One region of the Streptomyces sp. NPDC016640 genome, then DNA from elsewhere that is predicted to be linked to it. Evidence: riboswitches for the same ligand, from Rfam matches in the RefSeq annotation. Region 1 holds a riboswitch; each other region holds the start of a gene.
The links. Region 1 has a riboswitch for thiamine pyrophosphate ahead of thiO (glycine oxidase ThiO). Riboswitches for the same ligand answer to the same signal wherever they lie in the genome.

Region 1 (6,743 bases):
CATCTTCACGCTGGTCACCGGCATGACCTCGGGAATCACGGGGGTCTCGCAGCCGGCGGCGTGGACTCGGTCACGCAGGCGCAGATAGGACTCGGGCCGGAAGAACATCTGGGTGATCGCGTAGTCGGCGCCGGCCCGGCACTTGTCGACGAAGTGCGCGACGTCGGTGTCCCAGTCGGCCGAACGCGGATGCATCTCCGGGAAGGCGGCGACACCGACACAGAAGTCGCCCGACTCCTTGATGAGGCGGACGAGTTCGGCGGCGTAGGCCAGGCCCTGCGGATGCGGCACCCAGTCGCCCATGGGGTCGCCGGGCGGATCGCCGCGCACCGCGAGCATGTTGCGGATCCCGGCGTCGGCGTACTGGCCGATGATGTTGCGCAGCTCGGCGACGGAGTGGTCGACCGCGGTGAGGTGGGCGACCGGGGTGAGGGTCGTGTCGGCGACGATCTGCTCGGTCGCCCTCACCGTGCCGGCGCGGGTGGAGCCGCCCGCGCCGTACGTCACGGAGACGAAGCTGGGGGCGACGGCCTCGACCCGGCGCAGCGCGTTCCACAGGTTGCGCTCGCCCTTCTCCGTCTTGGGGGCCCAGAACTCGAACGAGAAGGTCGTCTTTCCGGCGGCGAGCATGTCACGCACGGTGCGCGCGCGATCAGTCCTGGTGGATGCGGTTCCTAGGGCCATACCCGCAGGTTAGCCAGGGAGCGGCGGTCCCCCAACCGGATGCGGGGAATTTGTCCTTGATGCCGACTTGTTGTCCACCCCTTGGACATTCCCGGGAGGCAGCGGGTCAGCCGGCGTCCGGAGCGGTCCGCCGCAGCCGCGCGGCGAACTCCGCGGCCGCCGCACCCGGGTCGTCGGCCTCGGTGAGGGCGCGGACGACGACGACCCGGCGGGCGCCGGCGGCCAGGACCTCGTCGAGGTTGCCGAGGTCGATGCCGCCGATGGCGAACCAGGGGCGGTCGGTGCCGAGGGCGGCGGTGTACCGGACCAGGTCCAGGCCGGGGGCGTGGCGGCCGGGCTTGGTGGGGGTGGGCCAGCAGGGCCCGGTGCAGAAGTAGTCCACGCCGGGCTGGACGGCCGCCGCGGCGGCCTCGGACTCGGTGTGGGTGGAGCGGCCGACGAGGACGCCGTCGCCCAGGACGGCGCGGGCGGCGGGGACGGGCAGGTCGCCCTGGCCGAGGTGGAGGACGTCGGCGCCGGCGGCGTGGGCGACGTCCGCGCGGTCGTTGACCGCGAGCAGCCTGCCGTGCCGGGCGCAGGCGTCCGCGAGGACCGCCAGGTGCTCCAACTCCTCGCCGGCCTCCATGCCCTTGTCCCGCAGCTGCACGATGTCGACCCCGCCGGCCAGGACCGCGTCGAGGAACTCCGCGAGGTCGCCCTGCCGCTTGCGGGCGTCGGTGCAGAGATAGACCCGGGCGTCGGCGAGCCGGGCGCGAACGGTGTCGGTCATAGGGATGTCCCCCGGGGTTCGGTGGTGGCGTACGGACCCGGCGGGCCGGTGTGCCGCCGGCACGCGCCGCCCCGCCCGTCAGGAGCCGGCGGAGCGCCGGCCGCAACGGACCCTATGCGACCCTGTGCCGCCGCTCCGCGCCCCGCGGCGAGAACACCCCGCGGGGCCCCGGGCCGCTCCGGGCGGGACGGACGGCATGGGTGGGCCGTCGGCCGGGGCGCGCGGCGCCCCGGCCGGTGTCGTTCGTGCGGGCGGCGCCACGCGCGGTGGCGCCGGGACGGATCCGTCGGTGGGATGCGGGTCAGACCGCGAGCGCCTGGGCCCGGCGCTTCACCTCCGTGCCACGGTTCTCGCCGAGTGCCTGCGCGGGCGTGCCCGGCAGCGAGGGGTCGGGGGTGAAGAGCCACTCCAGCATCTCTTCGTCCGTGAAGCCGTCGTCCCGCAGCAGCGTCAGGGTCCCGGTCAGGCCCTTGACCACCTTGTCCTCGTCGATGAAGGCGGCGGGAACGTGCAGCGCGCGGTTCTCACCCCGGCGTACGGCGATGAGCTGGCCATCCTTGACCAGCTGCCGGACGCGCGTCACCTCGACGCCGAGCTTCTCGGCGATGTCGGGGAGAGTGAGCCAGGCGGGGACGAGAGCATCGATCTTTGCGTCAATCTCGGTCACGGGACAAGCCTGCCACCTGCCACTGACAGTCGGAAGCCAGCCCCGTCCACCCGGGCGGGCGCGTCGCCCGGACGCGCCCGCCCGAAGGGCGCCCCGCCGGCGTGTCAGGCCGTCGCCGACTTCAGCGGCCGGGCCGGATCCGCCAGCAGGCGCGCGTCCATCGCCGTGCCCGCCTCGATCAGTCTGCGCCCCTGCGCCAGGTCCCGGGGGCGCCCCACCGCGAGCAGCGCGACCAGCCGGGTTCCACGGAGCCAGCAGACGCTCCACGCGGCGTCGGAGGGGTCCCCCCGCCACACGGTCCGGTCGGCGTCCGCGTGGTGCCCCGCGTACTGCACGAAGCGCCCGAACTGCTCGGACCAGAAGTACGGCACCGGGTCGTACACCGCCGGGGCCCGGCCGGCGGACGCGCCGAGGATGTTCTCGGCGACGGTGCGCGGCCCCTGGAGGGCGTTGTCCCAGTGGTGGACCAGCAGACGCTCGCCGTAGCGCCCGGACGGGAAGGACGCGCAGTCCCCGACCGCGTACACGTCGGGAAGGGAGGTCGCCAGATGCCGGTCGGCCACGACCTCGCCCCGCTCCCCCAGCCCGATCCCGGAGCCCGCCAGCCAGGCCGTGGCGGGCCGGGCCCCGATCCCGACGACCACGGCACCGGCGGGCAGCCGCGAACCGTCGTCCAGGAGTACGGCGCCGGGCTCGACGCCCGTCACGCGCGTGCGTGTGCGCAGCACGACACCGGCGTCCGCGTACCAGCCGGTCATGGGGGCGCTCACCTCGGCGGGCAGCGCCTCGGCGAGCGGCCGCCCGGCGGTCTCCACGACGGTGACCGCGCAGCCCGCCCCGCGTGCCGCGGTGGCGAACTCCGCGCCGATCCAGCCGGCCCCGACCACCACGATGTCGTGCTGGCGCGCGAGTACCGGCCGCAGCCGTTCGGCGTCGTCCAGGGTGCGCAGCAGATGCACCCCGGGGACCCCCTCCGCGCCCGGCAGCCGGACCGGCTCCGCACCGGTGGCGACCACCAGGACGTCGTAGGGGACGGGGCCGCCCTCCGTGTCCAGTTCGTGGTCCCCGGGGCGCAGGCCGAGCACCTCGCAGCCGAGCCGCAGGTCGATGCCGAGTTCTTCGAAGTCGACGTCGAAGGCGGAGCCCTCGGCGGTGCCGAGCAGCACCGCCTTGGACAACGGCGGCCGGTCGTAGGGCTGGTGGGGTTCCGCGCCGATCAGGGTCACGGTGCCGGTGAAGCCCTGTTCCCGCAGGGCGACCGCGGTCCGCACACCGGCCATGCCCGCGCCCGCCACCACCACCCGCCGCGGCTCGGACGGTCCCGGTTCCTGCGTCTGCTCGCTCACCCGATCACCATAGACACCCGGCCGTGGGGCGCGGCCGGCTCCTGCCGTCCGGCGGCTCCTCCACCACGCTGGTGCCGTTGCCCGGCCGCGACTCCCGCTCCCGCCTCCCCGCCGGCCCACGGGGGCGGGGACGAGTCCGTCGAGGGACCTGCGGGACGGGACGACCACCCCCGGCCGGGGGTGGTCGTGGGCGAGGGGCGGGCGGGCCACGCGCGGGCTCCCTTACAGGGCGGGTGTGCCGGGGGCTAGGGTGGCCGACGTAAAGCACTCGCGGGAGCCCGGACGCACCGGGCTGAGAGGGAGGCTGGCGGCCTCCGACCGTACGAACCTGATCCGGGTCATGCCGGCGAAGGGAGGGGCTGGACGCCCATGTCGCCCACGCGCAGCACAGACGTCCTCGTCGTCGGGGGCGGGATCATCGGTCTGGTCACGGCCTGGCGGGCCGCGCAGCGCGGTCTCGCCACGGCCGTGGTGGATCCCGAGCCGGGCGGCGGGGCCGCCCGGGTGGCCGCCGGGATGCTGGCCGCCGTCACGGAACTGCACTACGGCGAGGAGACCCTGCTGGGTCTGAACCTCGCCTCCGCGCGGCGCTACCCCGGCTTCGCGGCCGAGCTGACCGAACTGACCGGCCAGGAGCTCGGCTACCGCCGGTGCGGCACCCTCGCGGTGGCGCTGGACGCCGACGACCGCGCCCATCTGCGGGAGCTGCACGCCCTGCAGCAGCGGTCGGGGCTGGACTCGCAGTGGCTGTCCGGGCGGGAGTGCCGGCGGCTGGAACCGATGCTCGCGCCGGGTGTGCGCGGCGGTCTGCGGGTGGACGGCGACCACCAGGTCGATCCGCGCCGGCTGGCGGCCGCGCTGGTGACGGCCTGCGTGCGGACCGGCGTGACCGTCCACCGCGCGTGGGCCGGGCGGCTGCTCGTCGCGGGGGGCCGGGCGACGGGCGTGGTCACCGCCGACGGCACCGAGCTGGGCGCCGGGCAGGTGGTGCTGGCCGCGGGCAGTCTCAGCGGGCGGCTCGCGGGCGTCCCCGAGGACGTGCTGCCTCCCGTGCGCCCCGTGAAGGGACAGGTCGTACGGCTGACGATGCCCGAGCGGCCCGGTCCCTTCCTGAGCCGGACCGTGCGGGCCGTGGTGCGCGGCAGCCAGGTCTATCTGGTGCCGCGCGAGAACGGCGAGCTGGTCGTCGGCGCGACCAGCGAGGAGCTGGGCTGGGACACGACGGTGACCGCGGGCGGCGTGTACGAACTGCTGCGCGACGCCCACGAGCTCGTCCCCGGGATCACCGAACTGCCGCTCACCGAGACCCGGGCCGGGCTGCGCCCCGGCTCCCCCGACAACGCGCCGCTGCTCGGCCCGACCGGTCTCGACGGACTGCTGCTGGCCACCGGCCACTACCGCAACGGCGTCCTGCTGACGCCGGTGACCGGCGACGCCATGGCGCACGCCCTGACCACCGGTGAACTGCCGGAGGAGGCCCGTCCCTTCACCCCGCGGCGCTTCGGCGCCGCCGTCCCCACGGAGCAGCCCGCGTGAACGCCTCGGTCACCGTCTCGGTCAACGGGGAGCCCCGGGAGTTCGCGCCCGGCACCGCCCTCGACCTCGTCGTGCGGTCGCTCACCGCGGCGCCCTCGGGAGTGGCCGCCGCCCTCAACGAAACCGTCGTCCCGCGCGCGCAGTGGCCCACCACCCCCCTCGCGGACGGGGACCGGGTGGAAGTCCTCACCGCCGTCCAAGGAGGCTGACCATGGCCGACGATCCGTTCGTCCTCGGCGGTACGTCCTTCACGTCCCGCCTGATCATGGGCACCGGCGGGGCGCCGAGCCTCGACGTGCTGGAGCGGGCGCTGGTGGCGTCCGGGACGGAGCTCACGACCGTCGCGATGCGGCGGGTGGACCCCTCGGTGCGCGGCTCCGTGCTGTCGGTGCTGGAGCGGCTCGGCATCCGGGTGCTGCCGAACACCGCGGGCTGCTTCACCGCCGGGGAGGCCGTGCTCACGGCGCGTCTGGCCCGGGAGGCGCTCGGTACCGATCTGGTCAAGCTGGAGGTCGTCGCCGACGAGCGGACGCTGCTGCCGGACCCGATCGAACTGCTGGAGGCGGCGGAGACGCTGGTCGACGACGGGTTCACGGTGCTGCCGTACACCAACGACGATCCGGTGCTGGCGCGGAAGCTGGAGGACGCCGGCTGCGCGGCGATCATGCCGCTGGGGTCGCCGATCGGGTCGGGGCTGGGGATCCGCAACCCGCACAACTTCCAGTTGATCGTGGAGCACGCGCGTGTGCCGGTGATCCTGGACGCGGGGGCGGGGACGGCGTCGGACGCGGCGCTGGCGATGGAGCTGGGGTGCGCGGGGGTGATGCTGGCGTCCGCGGTCACCCGGGCGCAGGAGCCGGTGCTGATGGCCTCCGCGATGCGGTGCGCGGTGGAGGCGGGGCGGCTGGCCCGGCTGGCGGGGCGCATTCCGCGGCGGCATTTCGCGTCGGCGTCCTCTCCCGCGGAGGGGCTGGCCGCGCTGGATCCGGAGCGGCCGGCGTTCCAGGGCTCCGGCCGGGCCGGGAGCGGGTTGCGCCCGCCGGGTGCCGCCGCGCCCGCTCTCCCCCCGGGCTCCCCGCTTCCGGGTGCGGGTGCGGCGCGTCACAGGTCCGCTCCAACGGGGGGTGAACGGGGCGGGGGTGTCGGCGGGGACTCGTAGACTCACCGCGTGGACACGACCCTTCAGGACCCTCTGGTCGGGCAGGTGCTCGACGGCCGGTACCGCGTCGACGCGCGGATCGCGGTCGGCGGGATGGCCACGGTCTACCGGGCCGTGGACACCCGCCTGGACCGCGTCCTCGCCCTCAAGGTGATGCACCCCTCCCTCGCCGTCGACGTCTCGTTCGTCGAGCGGTTCATCCGCGAGGCGAAGTCGGTCGCCCGCCTGGACCACCCGAACGTGGTGCAGGTGTTCGACCAGGGCGCCGACGGGGCGTACGTCTACCTGGCGATGGAGTACATCGCCGGCTGCACCCTGCGCGACGTGCTGCGCGAGCGCGGCGCGCTCCAGCCGCGGGCCGCGCTGGACATCCTGGAGCCGGTGCTGGCCGCCCTCGGCGCGGCGCACCGGGCCGGGTTCGTGCACCGGGACATGAAGCCCGAGAACGTGCTGATAGGGGACGACGGCCGGGTCAAGGTCGCCGACTTCGGGCTGGTGCGCGCCGTGGACACGGTGACGAACACCACGGGCACCGTGCTGGGCACGGTCTCCTACCTGGCCCCGGAGCAGATCGAGAGCGGC
Region 2 (6,743 bases), on a different contig from region 1:
TAAGGACGAGGGCGATGAGAGAGATCTTCGCGGGACTGCCGTGGTGGGTGAAGTGGATCGCGGTGCCGGTCATCGCCCTGGTGGTGTTCGGCGGGCTGATAGCGAACGTGGTCGGCTTCGTGATCGGACTGCTCTTCAAGGTGCTGGTCTTCGTGGCGCTGGTCGGCGGACTGATCTACGTCGTCCGGAAGTTCACGTCGAGCTCCTCGTCGCGCGGCGACTGGTGAGCCCACGGGGACCGGTGGGTCGGTAACAGGAATCACCGGTTCCCTCGGGCGGGGGAAGTTTCTCCGGCGGGCCGTCTGCGTGCGGTGACAGCCCGTTAGAGTCCGGAACTCGACGCGGGGACGATCCCCGCGAGCGGCGACCCACACCCGTGTCTCCCCACACGGGCTGCCCCCTCGCGTTTCGGGAGTGACCCTTGGCCACGACTGGTACCGCCTCCGCACATCCGACCGGGATTCCTCCCCAGCCCCAGTCGTCGGCGCCTCCCGCCCCGGCGCCGGCCGCGACCCTCATCGGCTCCGTGCAACGAGCCATGCGCCTGTTGGAGACCGTCGCCGGGCACGAGTACGGGGCCCCGGCCAAACAACTCGCCCGGGAGACCGGGCTGGCGCTGCCCACGACGTACCACCTGCTGCGCACCCTGGTGCACGAGGGCTATCTCCGCCGCGACAAGGGGCTGTTCTTCCTGGGCGAGGCGGCGGAGCGGCTGAGCAGCAGCGGAGCCCAGCAGAAACGTCGCAGCACCGTGGTCGACATCCTGGCCCGTTGGCGGGACGCGATCGGGGCGCCCGTGTACTACGCGGTGTACCGCGAGGGCGAGGTCGAGGTCGTCTGGGTCTCCGGCAGCCCGGCCCATCCCGCGGTCGAGGAGTGGGCCGGCTTCCGGGAGACCGGCCACGCCCACGCGGTCGGGCAATGCCTGCTCTCCCAGCTCGACGAGGACGCCCGCCGCGACCATCTCGACCGCTACCCGGTGCTTCCCCTCACGCCGTACACCGTGCGCGACGACCACAGCCTGCTGAGACGCCTGGGACGGACGGGGCGCATGGAGCTGGTGACGGAACGTCAGGAGTACGCCCTGGGGGCGGTGTGCGCGGCGATCCCGATCACCGTGGGCACCACGGCCGCCTCGGTGGCCATCTCCCTGCCCGCACATCAGGCCGACCGGCTGGTCCCCGCGGCGCAGCGACTGCAGGCCGAGATGGGGCGCCTGATCGGCTCGCTCGCGCTGTCTATCAGTATCTGAAAACTCACTCCTTGTGATCTGTTGTGTACGTTCAGCAAGATTCCCTCTAGTGTCACGGTCCATGCCCGGCCAGTCCGCGGCGAATGACGGGGTAGGCGATGCGCGAATCCGTACAGGCAGAGGTCATGATGAGCTTTCTCGTGTCGGAGGAGCTTTCCTTCCGCATCCCGGTGGAGCTGCGTTACGACACCTGTGATCCCTACGCCGTGCGGCTGACCTTCCACTTGCCCGGGGACGCCCCCGTAACCTGGGCTTTTGGCCGTGAGCTGCTGATCGACGGGGTGGGCCGGCCGTGCGGCGAGGGCGACGTCCGCGTCTCGCCGGTCGATCCCGAGACGCTGGGCGAGGTGCTGATCCGGCTTCAGGTCGGCAGTGATCAGGCGGTGTTCCGCTCTTCGACCGCACCGCTCGTGGCCTTCCTCGACCGCACCGACAAGCTGGTGCCGCTGGGCCAGGAAGGGGCGCTCGCCGACTTCGACGCCCACCTCGACGACGCCCTGGACCGGATCCTGGCGGAGCAGAGCGCCGGATGAAGCGTTACTCCAGTCGGGTGGCCTCCAGGCGGAACGCTTCCGCGCGTTTCGCCCCGCGGGGCGGGCATCAGCGCTTGCGGCGCCTGCCCCTTCCGCCGCGCGCCGCGGTCGGCCGGGCATCCGGTACCTGCCCGTGCTCCCGTGCCCCTGTCCGAGCCGTCGGACGATCGGCGGAGACCACCAGCGCGGCCAGAGCCGTGGTGACCGGCACCGAGGCCACAAGACCGATCGAACCGATCAGGGTGCGCACGATCTCCTCCGCGACCAGCTCGCTGTTGGCGACCGTTCCCACGCTGCTCTGCGCGATCGAGAACAGCAGCAGCAGCGGCAGCGCGGCGCCCGCGTAGGCGAGAACCAGCGTGTTGACCACGGACGCGATGTGATCACGGCCGATCCGGATGCCCGCGCGGTACAGCTCGCGCCAGCCCATCGACGGATTGGCGTCGTGCAGTTCCCAGACCGCGGAGGTCTGCGTGACCGTCACGTCGTCGAGCACACCCAGCGAACCGATGATGACGCCGGCCAGCAGCAGACCGCTCATGTCGATCTCGGGGTACAGGCCATGGATCAGACCGGTGTTGTCGTCGGTGTCGCCGGTGAGCGCGGCCCAGCCGATGAAGACCGAGCCCAGGATGCCGATCAGCAGCAGGGAGATCAGTGTGCCGAGCACCGCCACGGAAGTACGGGCCGACAGCCCGTGACAGAGGTACAAGGCGATCAGCATGATCGCACTCGCCCCCACCACCGCCACGACCAGCGGGTTCGAGCCCTGCAGGATCGCGGGCAGGACGAAGAAGTTGAGCACCAGGAAGCTGATCGCCAGCGCGACCAGCGCCATGACACCCCGCAGCCGTCCCACGGCCACGACGGCGAGCGCGAAGATGCCGGCGAGCAGCGCCAGGGGGAAACGCCGGTTCACGTCGGTGACCGAGTACTGCAGATCCTCGGGCGCCGAGGGCTCGTAGGCGACGACGACCCCCTGACCCTCGCTCAGCTGCCGCGACTGGTCCGGCTGCACGATCTCGTTGAACGTACGGCCCTTGTCCTCGCCGGTGTCGACCCGGATGGTCGCCTTCTTGCAGGTGCCGTTCGCCTGCTGCTGGGCGGAGGAGCCCTCGGCGGTGGAGGTGTCGCCGGTCGGGACGCCTCCGGAGGCGTTCACCGACTGGCAGCTCACCTCGACCACCTCGGTGACCGTGGCGCTCTGTGTCTGCCGGTCGAATCCGACACCGGTGCGCTCGTGCGCCGGGGCACCCCCCGGCCACAGCACCGCCAGTCCGATCAGCACCGCCGCGGCGAACGGGATCAGGATCGCCGAGATGACCCTGCGCAGATGACGGGACACGGGCGCTGCCGGGCCATGGCCATGACTGTGCCCATGGCCGTTTCCGGCACCGGATCCCGCGCCGGATCCGTTCGGTGGCTCAGGAGGGGGAAACGGGGGAGGCTGAGTCGAGGTCACCGACCGATCATCGCAAGAACGACGGGGGCCCTCTGTTCACCGCGCCAGAAATGACGCTAGCGTGGAGGCACCTTTTGTACACGCGGGAGCTCGGAGCACCGGGCTGAGAGGGCGCTGACCTCCGTCCCAACGATGTTTCACATGAAACATCACCGACATCGAGTGATGTTTCACACGGAACGTCGGCAGACGGAAACCGCTGCGTCGACCGCCGAACCTGTTACCGGGTAATGCCGGCGTAGGGAGTAGGTCTCACATGACCAGCAAGGACGCACGCACGCCTGCCTCCACACAGAACCCGACGGAGACGTCGGTGAACGGGGAGGCCGGGAAGTCCGTCGGCTGGCACAAGGCGTACGTCGAGGGCACACGCCCCGACCTGCGCGTGCCGGTCCGCCAGGTGCACCTCACCAACGGGCAGTCGGTCACCCTCTACGACACATCGGGCCCGTACACCGATCCGCTCGTCGACACCGACGTCCGCAGGGGGCTGGCTCCGCTGCGGGAGAACTGGATCACCGCCCGGGGCGACACGGAGGAGTACACGGGCCGCCCCGTCCGCCCCGAGGACGACGGGATCAAACACACCTCTCCGCGCGGGGGCCTGCGCAACCTGGACGCCGTCTTCCCGGGCCGGCCCCGCCTGCCGCGCCGGGGCCGCCCGGGCCGGCCGGTCACGCAGCTGGCGTACGCGCGGCGCGGCGAGATCACACCCGAGATGGAGTACGTGGCGATCAGGGAGAACGTCTCCCCCGAGGTGGTCCGCGAGGAGATCGAGGCGGGGCGGGCGGTGCTGCCGGCCAACATCAACCACCCGGAGATCGAGCCGATGATCATCGGCAAGCGGTTCCTGGTGAAGGTCAACGCCAACATCGGCAACTCCGCGGTGACGTCCTCCATCGAGGAGGAGGTCGAGAAGATGACCTGGGCGACCCGCTGGGGCGCCGACACGGTCATGGACCTCTCCACCGGCCGCAACATCCACACCACCCGGGAGTGGGTGCTGCGCAACTCCCCCGTGCCCATCGGTACCGTGCCGCTCTACCAGGCCCTGGAGAAGGTCGACGGCCGAGCCGAGGAACTGACCTGGGAGATCTACAAGGACACGGTCATCGAACAGGCCGAGCAGGGTGTGGACTACATGACGGTCCACGCGGGTGTGCGTCTGGCGTACGTGCCGCTCACCGCGAACCGCAAGACCGGAATCGTTTCGCGCGGCGGTTCGATCATGGCCGCGTGGTGCCTGGCGCACCACAGGGAATCGTTCCTGTACGAGAACTTCGAGGAGCTCTGTGAGATCCTCGCCGCGTACGACGTCACCTACTCGCTCGGCGACGGACTGCGGCCCGGCTCCATCGCGGACGCCAACGACGAGGCACAGTTCGCGGAGCTGCGCACGCTCGGGGAACTCAACCGGATCGCGAAGGGCTTCCACGTTCAGACCATGATCGAGGGCCCGGGACATGTCCCGATGCACAAGATCAAGGAGAACATCGACCTCCAGCAGGAGATCTGCGACGAGGCCCCGTTCTATACACTCGGCCCGCTGACGACTGACGTCGCGCCCGCGTACGACCACATCACCTCCGGCATCGGCGCCGCGATGATCGCCTGGTGGGGCACGGCCATGCTCTGCTACGTCACGCCCAAGGAGCACCTGGGCCTGCCCAACCGTGACGACGTCAAGACCGGCGTCATCACCTACAAGATCGCCGCGCATGCCGCCGACCTAGCCAAGGGGCACCCGGGAGCACAGGAGTGGGACGACGCGCTGTCCGACGCCCGCTTCGAGTTCCGGTGGGAGGACCAGTTCAACCTCGCCCTCGACCCGGACACGGCACGTGAGTTCCACGACGAGACCCTCCCGGCGGAACCCGCCAAGACGGCCCACTTCTGCTCGATGTGCGGTCCGAAGTTCTGCTCGATGAAGATCTCGCAGGACATCCGCCGAGAGCACGGCGGCAGCCGGGCCGAGATCGAGGAGGGCATGGCGCAGAAGTCGAAGGAGTTCGCGGCGGCGGGCAGTCGCGTGTACCTGCCGATCGTGGACTGATCGGGAACTGACGACGGTCCGGTCCGGGTGCGGCTCCGGCCTGGGCGGCGGCCCCGGTCCGGGTGCGGCCCCGGGCCGGGCGGCGGAGCGGTGGCTCGCCGGACGGCAGGTGCGGGGGTGGTGCTCATGGCGGTGGCGCGCCGTGAGCGGCACGCTCCGGGTACCGGGCCGGCCGGTTCCCCCTCCCCTTTCCCGGACCGGGTCGGCAGACTGGCCCCATGACAGCAGGTTCGATGAGCAAGGGATCCAATCTTTCCGTCGATGCCCCCGTGGTGCGCGTTGAGCTCGCCTGGGTGCCCGGGCCCGGGGTGCCCGACATCGACGCCTCGGCCCTGCTCCTCACGGCGGCCGGACGCGTGCGGGACGACGGCGACTTCGTCTTCTACAACCAGCCGCGGCACGCGTCCGGCGCCGTGACGCACCAGGGGAAGCGAAGTGCTCCCGGTGCCGCGGCGGACACGGTGGAGGTGGACCTCCGCTCGGTGGAACCGGTGGTCGAGCGGATCGTGCTGTGCGCTTCGGCCGACGGCGGGACGTTCGGGCAGGTGCCTGGGCTGGTGCTCCGGCTGCTCGACGCCGGGTCGGGCTCCGAGCTCGCCCGCTTCGACATGGCGGCGGGGACCGAGACCGCCTTCATCGGCGGCGAGCTGTACCGGCGACAGGGCACGTGGAAGTTCCGCGCCGTGGGGCAGGGGTATGCATCCGGGCTCGCGGGGCTGGCCACGGACTTCGGCATCACCGTGGACGAACCCTCCCCGGCGGCCATCGGGCCCCAGGCGTCCTCCGTTCCCCCGCCGGTTCCCCCCGCGGTGCCGGTCGCGCCCGCCCGGCCCGCCACGGCAGACCCCGGCGCCCCGCGTCTCACCAAGGGTGAGGAGCGGCTGCCCGTGGACATGCGCAAGCGGCTGTCCCTGCGCAAGGAGCAGGTGGCGGTCAGTCTGCGCAAGCACGGGGCCACCGGCGTCACCGCGCGCGTCATCCTCGTACTGGACGCCTCGGGGTCCATGTCCTTCCTGTATTCCAAGGGGGTCGTGGCCGATGTCGTCGAGCGGATGGCCGCGGTCGCGGCACAACTGGACGACGACGGGGAGATGCAGGCCTGGACGTTCGCCTCGAACCCGGCCCGGTTGCCGGATCTGCGGCTCGGGGAGCTTCCCGAGTGGCTGCGGCTGCACGTGCGGGTGGGGGAGATGGGCCTCTTCCGGCGCGGGCGGAAGAAGGGGCTGGATCCGAGCCAGGTCGACATGCGGGACGTCGGCATCCAGAACGAGGAGCAGAAGGTCATCGCCGAGGTGCGCGCGTTCGTCCGGGACCATCCCGCGTCCGCTCCGACCCTCGTCCTGTTCTTCTCCGACGGTGGCGTCTACCGCAACAGCGAGATCGAACGCGAACTTCGCGAAGCGGTGGAGGAGCCGGTGTTCTGGCAGTTCGTGGGGCTGGGCC
Region 3 (6,743 bases), on a different contig from region 1:
CGCACACGATCATCAGAATCGTCGACAAGGCCATCGCCTGGCCGTAGTTGAGGTCCCCGGGCCGGCCCAGCAGCCGTGCCACGGCCACCGGCAGCGTCGGGTTGTCCGGCCGCGCGATGAACACGGTCGCCCCGAACTCCCCCAGCGACACCGCGAAGGCGAACCCCGCCGCGATCAGCAGCGCCCGCCGCACCATCGGCAGGTCCACCTCCCGCCACGCCCGCCACGGCGACGCCCCGAGCACCGCCGCCGCCTCCCGCAGCCGTACGTCCACGGCCCGCAGCACCGGCAGCATGATCCGCACGACGAAGGGCACGCCGACCAGCGCCTGCGCGAGCGGGACCAGGATCCAGGAGGCCCTGAGGTCCAGCGGCGGCTCGTCGAGGGCGATCAGGAAGCCGAAGCCGACCGTCACCGCGGACACCCCGAGCGGCAGCATCAGCAGCGCGTCGAAGCCGCGCACCAGCCGGCCCGCGTCCCGCCGGGTCAGCGCGACGGAGGCGAGGGAACCGACCAGCACGGCGATGGCGGTGGCGGCGAGGGCGTACCGCAGCGAGTTGCCGACCGCCTCGACCGGCGCGACCAGGAACACTCCCCCGTCGTCCCGGGTCAGCGCCCGGTAGTAGCCGAGGCCGGCGTCGGCGAAGGACCGTTCCACCAGCACCGCGAGCGGCAGCAGGAGCAGGACGGCGACGGTGGCCACGACGCCGGCCAGCAGCGCCCACTGCCCGGCGCCGCGCGGCCTGCGCGCGGTCACCGAGGCGTCCACCAGCCGCAGCGCGGTCTCCCGCCGCCGTACGGTCCAGGCGTGCAGGGCGAGGACCGCGGCCACGGCGACGAACTGGATCATCGTCAGGACGGCGGCCGTGGACAGGTCGAAGATCTCGGCGGTCTGCCGGTAGATCTCCACCTCGAGGGTGGAGAAGGTGGGCCCGCCCAGGATCTGCACCACTCCGAAGCTGGTGAAGGTGAACAGGAAGACCATCAGCGCGGCGGCCGCCACGGCGGGCGCGAGCGCGGGCAGGGTGACGGTCCGCCAGGCCGCGAACCGGGAGGCGCCGAGCATCCGCGCCGCCTCCTCCTGCCGCGGGTCGAGCTGGGACCAGAGTCCGCCCACGGTCCGCACGACGACGGCGTAGTTGAAGAAGACGTGCGCGAGCAGGATCGCCCACACGGTGGTGTCCAGCCGCACGCCCCACAGCTCGTCGAGGAGTCCGCCGCGACCGACGAGCGCCATGAACGCCGTTCCGACCACGACCGTGGGCAGCACGAACGGCACGGTGACCACCGCCCGCAGCACCTGCTTGCCGGGGAAGTCGAGGCGGGCGAAGACGTAGGCGCCGGGCAGCGCGACCAGCAGGGTGAGGGCGGTGGAGACGAGGGCCTGCCAGGTGGTGAACCACAGGACCTGCCGGACGTCGGGCTGCGCCAGTACGTCGCCGATCCGCCCGAGGTGCCAGGTCCCGTCGGCCTTCAGTCCGCGCGCGACGATCGCGGCGACGGGATGGGCGAAGAAGACGGCGAAGAACGCGACGGGCACGGCCATCAGGCCGAGCCGCGCCGCGCTCCCGCGCCGTGTCGCCGCGGTTCGCCTCACTTCAGTACGAGCGAGGTCCACGACTTGACCCACCGGTCACGGTTGGCGGCGATCTCCGCCGGGTCCATGGTCTGCGGGTCCTTCGCCTGCGGCCCGAACTCGGTGAACTCCGCGGGCACCCGGGCGTCCTCGCGCACCGGGTAGACGAACATGTTGAGCGGCATGTCGTCCTGGAACGGCTTGCTGATGAGGAAGTCGAGCAGCGCCTTGCCGCCCTCGGGGTTCCCGGCGTTGCTCAGCAGTCCGGCGTACTCGACCTGGCGGAAGCAGGTGCCCTCGGCGACGCCGGTGGGTGCGGTGTCCGGCTTCGGGTCGGCGTAGATCACCTCGGCGGGCGGGGAGGAGGCGTAGGAGACCACCAGCGGACGGTCGGCCTTGGCCTGCTTGCCGCCGGCCGAGCCGGAGAACTCCTCGTTGTAGGCCTGCTCCCAGCCGTCGACCACCTTCACGCCGTTGGCCCTGAGCTTCTTCCAGTAGTCCTGCCAGCCTCCCCCGCTCCCGGCTTCGCCCGAGCGGGAGGTGTCCCCGTCGCCGTACTGCGCGGCGGTGCCGAGCAGGAAGCCGAGGCCGGGCGAGGAGGTGGAGGCGTTCTCGACGACGAGGAGGTCCTTGTACTCGGGCTTGATCAGGTCGTCGAAGGTCTTCGGCGGGGCCAGCTCGTGCTCGCTGAACCACGCCTTGTCGTAGTTGACGCACACGTCGCCGGTGTCGACGGGCGTGACCCGGTGCTTGTCCCGGTCCGCGCGGAACTCGTCCGGGATCAGGTCGGACCCCTTCGCCTCGTACGGCTGGAACAGCCCGTTGTCGAGGGCGCGGGAGAGCAGGGTGTTGTCGACGCCGAAGAAGACGTCGCCCTGGGGGTTGTCCTTGGTCAGGACGGCCTTGTTGACGGCCTGCCCGGCGTCGCCGTCCTCGAGGACCCTGACCCTGTAGCCGGACCGCTTCTCGAAGGCGGCGATGACGTCCTTCGACGCGGCCCACGAGTTGTGGCTGACGAGGGTCACGGTCCTGGACCCGCCGTCGCCACCCGTGCCGCCGTCGTCGGACGACCCGCACGCGGACAGCGTGACCAGTCCCAGCCCGACGGCCAGGACGGTGACCTTCTTGGTGATGCCCACTGGATTCCTCCTGGAGTGACCAGGAAGAGACGCGGCCCTGCCCGGAACCCTGTGACAGGTCCCGGGCAGGGCGCAACAGCTCGAGTGATGACCGATCTCCCTACCCAGAATGACCTGGGCGAGGTTCGGAGGGTCTGCGGCCGGTGCCGCACTCTCAGCGCTGTGGCGCTCCCCTGTCGGAATATGAAGATGTGCTTACACGGGTCACATTACCGTTCGCTCGCGGCGAGCTGACCGCACGCCCCGTCGATCTCCTGGCCACGGGTGTCCCGGATCGTCACCGGCACACCATGCGCGGCGATCGCCTCCAGGAACGCCTTCTCGTCCTCGGGCCGCGAGGCGGTCCACTGGGAGCCGGGCGTCGGATTGAGCGGGATGAGGTTGACGTGCACGGGCCGGCCCTTGAGCAGCCGTCCGAGGCGGTCACCGCGCCACGCCTGGTCGTTGATGTCCCGGATCAGGGCGTACTCGATGGACAGCCGGCGCCCGGACTTCGCCGCGTACTCGAAACCGGCGTCGAGCACCTCGCGCACCTTCCACCGCGTGTTCACGGGGACGAGGGTGTCGCGCAGCTCGTCGTCGGGGGCGTGCAGCGAGATGGCGAGGCGGCACTTGAAGCCCTCGTCGGAGAACCGGTGGATCGCGGGGACGAGGCCGACGGTCGAGACGGTGACCCCGCGCTGCGACAGCCCGAGCCCGTCCGGCTCGGGGTCGGTGAGGCGGCGGATCGCGCCCACGACCCGGTTGTAGTTGGCGAGCGGCTCGCCCATGCCCATGAACACGATGTTGGACAGCCGCGCCGGTCCGCCCGGGACCTCGCCGTCCCTGAGGGCCCGCATCCCGTCCACGATCTGGTGCACGATCTCGGCGGTGGACAGGTTCCGGTCGAGTCCGGCCTGGCCGGTGGCGCAGAACGGGCAGTTCATGCCGCAGCCCGCCTGCGAGCTGATGCACATGGTCACCCGGTCCGGGTAGCGCATGAGCACGGACTCGACGAGCGTGCCGTCGAACAGCTTCCACAGCGTCTTGCGAGTGGTGCCCTGGTCGGTCGACAGGTGCCGCACGACGGACATCAGCTCGGGAAGCAGCGCCTCCTGGAGCTTGCCGCGGGAGGCGGCCGGGATGTCGGTCCACTGCTCCGGATCGTGCGCGTACCGCGCGAAGTAGTGCTGCGAGAGCTGCTTGGCGCGGAACGGCTTCTCACCGGCCGCGGCGACCGCCTCCTTGCGCTCGGCGGGCGTGAGGTCGGCAAGGTGCCGCGGCGGCTTCTTGGCTCCGCGCGGCGCGACGAAAGTGAGTTCTCCGGGCTTAGGCATGACACGACCAGTGTCGCAGATCCACAAGGGTGTCCCGATCCGGCAGCGGTCGGGCCCCCGCCCTGGGAGGACGGGGGCCCGACGCGGCCGTGCGGGTACCGTCAGCCGGAGCCGACGAAGATCACCAGTAGCAGCCACACCACCGGCGCCGTCGGGAGCAGCGAGTCCAGCCGGTCCATGATGCCGCCGTGGCCGGGAAGCAGGGTGCCCATGTCCTTGATGCCCAGGTCCCGTTTGATCATGGACTCGCCCAGGTCGCCGAGGGTGGCGCTGGCGGCGACCGCGAGCCCCAGCAGCAGGCCCTGCCACCAGATGCCGTCGTCGATCAGGAAGTGCATGCACAGCGCGCCCGCCGCCATCGCGAAGGCCACCGCCCCCAGCAGGCCCTCGCGGGTCTTGCCGGGGCTGATCCGCGGGGCGAGCCTGTGCTTGCCGAAGCGCCAGCCGACGGCGTAGGCGCCGGTGTCGCTGACCACCGTCAGCGCCAGGAAGGTCAGGACCCGCCACGCGCCGTCGCCGGCCGTCAGCATCATGGCGACGAAGGTCGCCAGGAACGGTACGTAGAACGCCGCGAAGAGTCCCGCCGTGACGTCCTTGAGGTAGCCCTCGGGCGGTGCCGTCATCCGCCACAGCAGGACGGCCAGCGCGGTGAGCGCCATGACCACCCAGGCGCCCTCGGCCCCCCGGGCGTACCCGGCGACGATCATGGCCGCGCCGCCGGCCGCGAGGGGCACGAAGGGCACCTTGATGCCCTTGCGCTCGTCGAGCCGCTTGGTCAGCTCCCACAGGCCCACCACGGCGGCGACGGCGACCACGCCGACGAAGGCGGCCTTGACGACGAACAGCGACGCGACGATCACCACGCCGAGTCCGACGCCGACGCCTATCGCGGCGCCGAGATCGCGCCCCGCGCTCTTCCTCTGCGGCACGGGTGCCGGCTGCGGGGCGTCGGGCATGGGCTCCGGATTCTGCGGCACCTCCCCCGGCAGGGGTCGGGCCCGCGTCGGCTCGTCTCGGAACAGAGGGCCGCTCAGCCGAGCGGCATCCCGGTTCCCGTCCTGGTCACCGCCGCGTTCGGGTACCTCGGGCCCGATGGGCACGGGGCGAGTCTGCTGCGCGTAGTGCGCATCGTACGCGGGACCCGCCGGGGCAACCCCCCGGCCGGGTCCCTGGTCGGACGGCCCCCAGTACCCGGTCTGCGGCGCCCCCCAGGAAGAGTCGTTCATCAGACCTCGAGCAGCTCCGCTTCCTTGTGCTTCAGGAGCTCGTCCACCTGGGCGACGTACTTCGCCGTGGTGTCGTCGAGCTCCTTCTCCGCACGGCGGCCCTCGTCCTCGCCGACCTCGCCGTCCTTGACCAGCTTGTCGATGGCGTCCTTGGCCTTGCGGCGCACGGAGCGGATGGAGACCTTGGCGTCCTCACCCTTGCCCTTGGCGACCTTGATGTACTCGCGGCGGCGCTCCTCGGTCAGCTCGGGGAACACCACTCGGATGATATTGCCGTCGTTGCTCGGGTTGACGCCCAGGTCGGAGTCGCGGATCGCCTGCTCGATGTTGCGCAGCGCGCTCTTGTCGAACGGCGTCACCACGGCCATGCGCGGCTCCGGCACGGAGAACGAGGCCAGCTGGTTGATCGGCGTCGGCGCGCCGTAGTAGTCGGCCACGATCTTGTTGAACATCGCCGGGTGCGCACGACCGGTGCGGATCGCGGCGAAGTCCTCCTTGGCGACCACGACGGCCTTCTCCATCTTCTCCTCGGCCTCGAGGAGGGTCTCTTCGATCACCACTTGCTCCTGCGTGTCTTGAGTAGGCCCGGCTGCGGTTCCCTGTCGGGGCGGCGGCCGGCTGCGTCGCGTCTTCTTCCTGCACGGTTTCCGACCGGCAGGACATTGTCCATCCCCCGGTCAGTCGCGGTCGGCTTGGTCACCCACAAGCGTGCCGATCTTCTCACCCTTGACGGCGCGGGCGATATTGCCCGCCTTCAGGAGCTCGAAGACGACGATCGGGAGGCTGTTGTCACGGCAGAGCGTGACGGCCGTGGCGTCGGCGACCTTCAGATTCCGGGTGATGACCTCGCCGTAGCCGAGCGCGTCGAACTTCACGGCGTCCGGGTTGGTCTTCGGGTCCGAGTCGTAGACCCCGTCCACCCCGTTCTTGCCCATGAGCAGCGCCTCGGCGTCGATCTCCAGGGCGCGCTGGGCGGCGGTGGTGTCGGTGGAGAAGTACGGCATGCCCATACCGGCGCCGAAGATGACCACGCGCCCCTTCTCCAGGTGCCGTACGGCGCGCAGCGGGATGTACGGCTCGGCGACCTGCCCCATGGTGATGGCGGTCTGCACGCGGCAGTCGACGCCCTCCTTCTCCAGGAAGTCCTGGAGGGCGAGGCAGTTCATCACCGTGCCGAGCATGCCCATGTAGTCGGAGCGGGCCCGGTCCATGCCGCGTACCTGGAGTTCGGCGCCGCGGAAGAAGTTGCCGCCGCCGATGACGATCGCGATCTGCGCGCCGTCCCGTACGACGGCCGCGATCTCGCGTGCGATGGCGTGCACCACGTCGGGGTCGACGCCCAGGCCCCCGCCGCCGGAGAAGGCCTCTCCGGACAGCTTCAGCAGAAACCGGCCGCGTACTTTGCCGTCGTCGCTCTTCTCGGCCTTGGTGGTCATCGGGATCCCGCCTCTTTCACGTGTTGCACATACGAAGAAGGCCATTGCCG

Region 2: it holds a riboswitch for thiamine pyrophosphate, as region 1 does, so the genes downstream of both, thiC (phosphomethylpyrimidine synthase ThiC) here and thiO (glycine oxidase ThiO) in region 1, are expected to answer to the same signal.
Region 3: it holds a riboswitch for thiamine pyrophosphate, as region 1 does, so the genes downstream of both, ACF07S_RS20160 (thiamine ABC transporter substrate binding subunit) here and thiO (glycine oxidase ThiO) in region 1, are expected to answer to the same signal.

The regions. Positions count from the first base shown of each region.
Region 1 covers NZ_JBIBRG010000005.1:179,495-186,237, forward strand. Annotated here, with positions in the region: gene metF (methylenetetrahydrofolate reductase [NAD(P)H]) at 1-684, opposite strand, end outside; gene thiE (thiamine phosphate synthase) at 791-1,453, opposite strand; gene ACF07S_RS12880 (Rv2175c family DNA-binding protein) at 1,755-2,120, opposite strand; gene ACF07S_RS12885 (NAD(P)/FAD-dependent oxidoreductase) at 2,225-3,466, opposite strand; TPP riboswitch at 3,727-3,838, shown strand; gene thiO (glycine oxidase ThiO) at 3,836-5,002, shown strand; gene thiS (sulfur carrier protein ThiS) at 4,999-5,211, shown strand; partial or broken gene ACF07S_RS12900 (thiazole synthase) at 5,214-6,005, shown strand; gene pknB (Stk1 family PASTA domain-containing Ser/Thr kinase) at 6,171-6,743, shown strand, end outside.
Region 2 covers NZ_JBIBRG010000006.1:264,351-271,093, forward strand. Annotated here, with positions in the region: gene ACF07S_RS15175 (DUF5326 family protein) at 15-227, shown strand; gene ACF07S_RS15180 (IclR family transcriptional regulator) at 527-1,252, shown strand; gene ACF07S_RS15185 (SsgA family sporulation/cell division regulator) at 1,351-1,785, shown strand; gene ACF07S_RS15190 (YibE/F family protein) at 1,853-3,247, opposite strand; TPP riboswitch at 3,320-3,509, shown strand; gene thiC (phosphomethylpyrimidine synthase ThiC) at 3,504-5,300, shown strand; gene ACF07S_RS15200 (VWA domain-containing protein) at 5,519-6,743, shown strand, end outside.
Region 3 covers NZ_JBIBRG010000009.1:114,370-121,112, forward strand. Annotated here, with positions in the region: gene ACF07S_RS20155 (ABC transporter permease) at 1-1,546, opposite strand, end outside; gene ACF07S_RS20160 (thiamine ABC transporter substrate binding subunit) at 1,594-2,715, opposite strand; TPP riboswitch at 2,795-2,900, opposite strand; gene rlmN (23S rRNA (adenine(2503)-C(2))-methyltransferase RlmN) at 2,925-4,031, opposite strand; gene ACF07S_RS20170 (phosphatidate cytidylyltransferase) at 4,133-5,257, opposite strand; gene frr (ribosome recycling factor) at 5,257-5,814, opposite strand; gene pyrH (UMP kinase) at 5,935-6,693, opposite strand.